Bradyrhizobium sp. WD16: one gene and its partner. The protein of the gene in region 2 interacts with the protein of the main gene of each other region in a pairwise test. Links are inferred from orthologs where the notes say so. Each region holds a gene or a part of one and is shown on either strand. Other genes may lie near its edges.

Evidence for each region.
Region 1: the proteins of pheT (region 2) and secD interact in binary tests that used the Escherichia coli proteins (3 or more experiments, as listed by UniProt). The link is inferred for Bradyrhizobium sp. WD16 from one-to-one orthologs.

What each region holds. Positions count from the first base shown.
Region 1 is NZ_CP028908.1:4,567,450-4,570,599, reverse strand. What follows is about bases 237-3,070. They hold secD (protein translocase subunit SecD), read right to left. Parts: upstream 2,538-3,070; coding sequence 936-2,537; downstream 237-935. Other genes in these bases: yajC (preprotein translocase subunit YajC), read right to left, coding at 2,609-2,965; secF (protein translocase subunit SecF), read right to left, coding at 237-919. Outside these bases: more of secF, read right to left, coding at 1-236. UniProt on the Escherichia coli protein: Part of the Sec protein translocase complex. Interacts with the SecYEG preprotein conducting channel. SecDF uses the proton motive force (PMF) to complete protein translocation after the ATP-dependent function of SecA.
Region 2 is NZ_CP028908.1:1,863,483-1,866,908, reverse strand. What follows is about bases 207-3,316. They hold pheT (phenylalanine--tRNA ligase subunit beta), read right to left. Parts: upstream 2,917-3,316; coding sequence 496-2,916; downstream 207-495. Other genes in these bases: pheS (phenylalanine--tRNA ligase subunit alpha), read right to left, coding at 2,913-3,316; DB459_RS08625 (MBL fold metallo-hydrolase), read right to left, coding at 207-235. Outside these bases: more of DB459_RS08625, read right to left, coding at 1-206; more of pheS, read right to left, coding at 3,317-3,426.

The DNA of each region.
Region 1 (3,150 bases), 2.7 Mb from region 2 along the record:
AGGTATAGGTGCCGACCAGCACCACGCCAAACATCATCGTCGCGGTGAAGGAATGGATCGCCTTGCCGCCGAACAGCAGCAGCGCGAGCAGCGCCAGCGTCACCGTCACGTGTGTGATGATCGAGCGCGACAGCGTCGAATTGATCGAGGCGTTGAGCAGCTCCGGCATCGGCATCTTTTTGTAGCGACGCAGCATCTCGCGGATGCGGTCGTAGATGACGACGGTATCGTTGAGCGAATAGCCGAGGATGGTCAGCAGCGCCGCAATACTGGTCAGATCGAAATCGATCTGGGTCACCGACATGAATCCGATGGTCAGCACGATGTCGTGGACGTTGGCGATCATGGCGCCCAACGCGAACTGCCACTCGAAGCGGAACCACAGATAAATCAGGATCGCAACGATCGCGAGCATCAAGCCGATGGTGCCATAAGCCAGAAGTTCGCTCGAGACGCGGGGCCCAACCACCTCGACGCGTCGATACTCGACGGCGTCGCCGAGCGACTGACGCACCTTCTGCACGGCAGCTTGCTGCGCCTGGTCGCCGCCGGGCTGCTCGGCGAGGCGGATCAGTACGTCGGCCGGGCCGCCAAACTGCTGAAGCTGCACGTCGCCAAGCCCGAGCGTGCCGAGCTTGGCACGCAGGGCGGCGATGTCAGCCGGCCCCGACTTGTTCTGAATCTCGAGCAGCGTGCCGCCGCGGAAATCGATGCCGAAGTTCAGCCCGTGAACGAAAAACAGTGTGATCGCCACGATCGACAGCAGCGCCGAGATCGGGAAGCTGATGCGGCGAAAGCGGATAAAATCGAAGGTGGTGTTGTCGGGAACGACGCGCACCGAGGGAATGATACCGGTGACGCTGAGTGCCGTCAGGACGACGATGAAGGCGGCAAGCGCGAGGATGATCCAGTGGGTCACAGCCGAAACTCTCTTCTCAAATCGGCACGGTCTGCGGCCGTTTCCACCTCACCCACCCGGCAACGATGAGCCTTGTGACGGTGAAGGCAGTGAATACGGTCGTGACGATGCCGATGCCCAGCGTCACGGCGAAGCCACGCACCGGACCGGTACCGATGTAGAACAGCACCGCCGCGGCGATGAAGGTGGTGATGTTGGAGTCCATGATGGTTGCAAGCGCGCGGCTGAATCCGGCATCGATCGCCGAGATTGCGTTGCGGCCGCCCCTCACCTCCTCGCGAATGCGTTCATAGATCAGCACGTTCGAGTCCACCGCGATGCCCACGGTGAGCACGATGCCGGCGATGCCGGGCAACGTCAGTGTGGCATTGAGCAGCGACAGCAGGCCGAAGATCATCGCGACGTTGATCGCCACCGCAATGTTGGCGAACAGACCGAACAACCGATAGGTCAGCGTCATGAATACGATGACGAGGATCGAGCCGACATAGGAGGCAAGTTCACCGGCGGCGATCGAATCCTGTCCGAGGCCGGGGCCGACGGTGCGTTCCTCGATAATGGTCAGCGGTGCCGGGAGCGCGCCGGCACGCAGCAGGATGGCGAGATCGTTGGCCTGCTGCACGGTGAAATTGCCGGAAATCTGGCCGGAACCACCGGTGATCGGCTCGCGGATGACCGGCGCCGAGATGACTTCATTGTCGAGCACAATGGCGAACGGCTGACCGACATTCTCCGATGTCGCCTGTGCGAACTTGCGAGCGCCCGAGGTGTTGAAACGGAAGGTCACGATCGGCTCGCCCGAGCGCTGGTCGAACCCCGCCTGGGCATCGGTGAGATCGCCGCCCGAGACCAGCACCTGCTTCTTGATCACATAGGGGACCTTCGGCGACTGCTGGCTCATCAGCACTTCGGATTCAGGTGGCACCCTGCCTTGGGCCGCCACTTCCGGCGACACTGATGGGTCGACCATCCGGAAATCCATCTTGGCGGTCTTTCCGAGAATCTCCTTCAGGCGGCTCGGATCCTGCAGACCGGGCACCTGCACCAGAATACGGTCGACGCCTTGGCGCTGGATCAACGGTTCGACGGTGCCAAGCTCGTTGACACGCTTTTCGATGATCTGGATCGACTGCTCGACGGCCTGGCGCAGACGCTCGGTGATCGCCGTCTGCGGGACCGACAACCGGATCAGGCCGCCGCCGGCGTCGGTGACTTCGATCGTGCGCTGGCCGCTGGCGCCCGCGAGACCGCTAAGCGGCTGCGACAATTCACGCAGCTTGGCGAGCGCCGCAGCGGTATCGGCATCCGCAACCCGCACCTCGACGTTTTCGCCGCGGACGCCGATGCCGCCGACGAAGCGGATGCGCGCCTCGCGCATCGCCCGGCGGGCGTCGTCGGCAACCTGGTTCAGCTTGTCCTTGCGGACCGAATTGGCGTCGACCTCGAGCAGAATGTGGGAGCCGCCCTGCAGGTCAAGGCCGAGCACCAGACGGCGTTGCGCCCAGGCTGGCCAGTTCTTCACCGTGCTCTCGGGAAAGAAATTCGGGACCGCGCAGAGGCATACGATCAGCGCCGTCAGCACGATCGCCACCACCTTCCAGCGGGTGAAATACAGCATCGGAACTACCTGTCAGCGCATCGATAGCGGTTGGGTGTAATAAGGACGGGCCGGTTGACGAGGGGGGCCCGTCAGCTCGCTGCAGCGTCGTCCTTGCTCGTCTCCTTGGCCGGTTCACCCTTGGTGCGGACACCAGAGATCATCTGGCGCATCTGGCGCACCCGCACGCCGTCGGAAATCTCCACCTCGATCTGGTCGTCGTCGACCACCTTGGTGACCTTGCCAACCAGGCCGCCGCTCGTCACCACGGTGTCGCCACGACGCACGTTCTTAACCAGATCGTTGTGGTCGCGCACCTTTTTCTGCTGCGGCCGGAGGATCAGGAAATACATGATGACGAAGATCAGGGCGAAAGGCAGCAGCGACATCAGCATGCTGTTGGCATCGCCGGAGGCTGCAGCCTGGGCATAGGCAGGAGTGATCAGCATTCGATAAATCCTCAAAGGGTCGGAAGGACGTGGAGCTCTCGGCTGGGCCGGCGCGAGCCCCCAACAGCGTGCCGGAGCCGGTGCCGTTCAAAGGTCTCGCCGATCCGGGGCCCACCGCTTTTCCCCGGCCGTCCCACAACAGAACGTCCATGACCGCCTCGGGAGCGAATCACCGGTTATCGATG
Region 2 (3,426 bases):
CGAGCTGCCGGCTGACGCCCATGCCGCAGTCGATGACAAAGGGCGTGCCGTTGACCACCACCGCATTGGACGGATTGGAGGCGCCGATCCCGACCCTTGGTCCGCCTTTGGTGCCGAGAAAGACGATGCGGGTGCGCGGCTTGCCGCCGGTCTGCGCCAAGGCGAGCGATCCAGGCGCCAGCGCGATCGCGCCACCGGCCGCCATCAGCTTCAGGACGTCTCGACGATCGACCACGGCGCGTCTCCATGTTGCCAGTCTTGTGCTCCCGGGACTGCCCCGGTGTCTCAAGGCTGCCGACAACGCGACGCCGCGACAGCGCCCCAGGGCCCGCCGTGCGGATCCATTCAGCGCGTCGGCGCGTCGGCACGCCGTCCGAAGGGGGGATGTGGTTCAGATCCGCCGATTCAGTCGATCGCCTGTGATTTCGGTTCAGAAATTCCTTCCTGAACCGAAATCTCACCGGATGATGAGGCGCGTGCCGCCGGCTTCGGTCTTCACCCGCGCAGCACGCCGCCGGTCTTCTTGACGATCTCGGCGACGATCTTGCCGGCCACCGCCTCGATCTCCTGATCGGTCAGGGTCTTGTCGCGTGGCTGCAGCGTCACCGCGATGGCGATCGACTTCTTGCCGTCCTCGATGCCCTTGCCCTCGTAGAGATCGAACACGCTGACGTTGGTGATCAGCTTCTTGTCGACGCCCTGGGCCGCCCGCACGACGTCGCCGGCCTTCACCGCGCGATCGACGATGAAGGCGAAGTCGCGCGATACCGGCTGGAAGGCCGACAGATCGAGCAGCGGCTTGGTGCGTGTCGGCCGTGCCTTGGGCTCCGGAATGCGGTCGAGAATCACCTCGAAGCCGACCAGCGGGCCTTCGGCGCCGAGCGCTTCCAGCGCACCCGGATGCAGTTCGCCGAAATAGCCGAGGACGTTCTGCGGCCCGATCTGGATCGTGCCGGAGCGGCCCGGATGCAGCCAGGCGGGCGCCTGCTTCGCCTCGGTGAGCGGCACGATCTGCAGGCCCTGCATCGGCGCGCCGGTGGCGGCGAGCACGGCGAGGGCGTCGCCCTTGGCGTCGAAGGCGTCCGCCGCCGCGGTGCCGGACCAGTGGCGGCCGACCCCGCGCGCGCTGGCGAGGCCGCGGCGCAGACCGCTCGCGGCAATGAACTGGTCCTGCGGACGATCGCCACGGAACACCTGGCCGACCTCGAACAGGGCGAGATCGGCGATGCCGCGATCGGCATTGGCCTGGGCGGCGCGGATCAGTCCCGGCAACAGACTCGGCCGCATGTCGGACAGATCGGCCGCGATCGGATTGGCGAGCGTGAGTTCCGGCTGTCCGCCGCCGAACAACACGGCCTCGTTCCTGGCGATGAACGACCAGGTCACGGCCTCGACCATGCCGCGTGTCGCCAGCGCGCGCTTGGCACGCCGCGTCCGCTGCTGCAGGCTGGTGAGCACCGGCTTGCGCGGATTGTCGCCGCGCGGGAACGGCGTCATCGGAATGCGTTCGACGCCGACGATGCGGATGATCTCCTCGACGAGGTCGGCCTTGCCGTGAACATCGCTGCGCCATGACGGCACCGCGATCTTCACCACCGGCCCGGTGCCGGCGAGCATGAAGCCGAGATGGCCGAGGATCCGCCGGACCTCGACCAGCGGCACGTCGATGCCGGCGAGACGCTTCACTTCCGTCAGCGGGAAATCGATCACGCGGTCGTCGCCGTGCTGCTTGCCGACCACAATCGCTTCCGAGGGGGTGCCGCCGCACAGTTCGAGAACCAGCTTGGTCGCGAGGTCGAGGCCCGGCACCATGAAGGCCGGGTCGACGCCGCGTTCGAAGCGGTAGCGCGCGTCGGAATTGACGCCGAGCCGGCGGCCGGTGTGGGCGATGTTGAACTCGTTCCACAGCGCCGATTCGATCAGCACGTCGGTCGTCGCTTCGGAACAGCCGGAGGCTTCGCCGCCCATGATGCCGGCGAGCGATTCGACGCCGGCATCATCGGCGATGACGCAGATGGCGGGATCGAGTTCGTAGGTCCGGCCGTCGAGGGCGAGAAGGCTTTCGCCCTCGCGGCCGCGGCGCACGACGAGATCACCCTTGACCTTGGCCGCGTCGAAGACGTGCAGCGGCCGGGCGCGGTCGAAGGTCAGGAAGTTGGTGATGTCGACCAGCGCATTGATCGGCCGCAGGCCGATCGCGGCGAGGTGCTTCTGCAGCCATTCCGGCGAGGGTCCGTTCCTGACGCCGCGCACGAGGCGCAGCGCGAAGCCGGGGCAGAGATCGGGCGCCTCGACCTTGACCTTCACCGGGCAGGGAATCTCGCCCTTCACCGGCCGGATCGGCGGCGTCTTCAGCGTGCCCATGCCGGCGGCCGCGAGGTCGCGGGCGATGCCGTGCACGCCGGTGCAGTCCTGGCGGTTGGGGGTGAGGTTGATCTCGATCACCGGATCGCCGAGGCCGGCCCACTCGGCATAGGACGCGCCCACCGGCGCGTCGGCCGGCAGTTCGATGATGCCGTCGTGGTCCTCGGACAGCTGCAGTTCGGCGGCCGAGCACAGCATGCCGCGGCTTTCGACGCCGCGGATGGTGCCGACGCCCAGCGTGATGTTCTTGCCGGGAATATAGCTGCCCGGCGGCGAGAACACGCTGACGAGCCCGGCGCGGGCATTGGGCGCGCCGCACACCACCTGCACCGGCGCGCCGGCACCGGTGTCGACCATGCAGACCCGCAGCTTGTCGGCGTTGGGATGCTTCTCGGCGGAGATCACCTTGGCGATGGAGAAGGACTTGAGCGCCTTCGCCTTGTCCTCGATGTTTTCGACCTCGAGCCCGATCATGGTGAGCTTGTCGGCGAGCTTTTCCAGCGGCTCGTCGGTTTCGAGATGCTCCTTGAGCCAGGACAGGGTGAATTTCACGACGACAGCCCTCCAGCCAGCGTGGGCATCTCAAGCGGCTTGAAGCCGTAATGATCGAGCCAGCGCCCGTCCGCCTCGAACAGGGCGCGCAGGTCCGGCAGGCCGTATTTCAGCATGGCGATGCGGTCGATCCCCATGCCCCAGGCGAAGCCCTGATAGACCTCGGGATCGATGTCGCAGGCGCGCAGCACGTTGGGATGGACCATGCCGCAGCCGAGAATCTCCAGCCAGTCCTCGCCTTCGCCGAAGCGGATCTCGCCCTTGTCGCGGCGGCACTGGATATCGACCTCCAGCGACGGCTCGGTGAAGGGGAAGAACGACGGACGGAAGCGCATGTTGACGTTGTCGACTTCGAAGAACGCCTTGCAGAATTCGTGCAGGATCCACTTGAGGTGGCCGAGATGGGACTCCTTGTCGATCACCAGCCCCTCGACCTGGTGGAATTGCGGGGTGTGGGTGGCGTCGGAATCGATGCGATAGGTGCGGCCCGGGCAGATCACCCGGATCGGC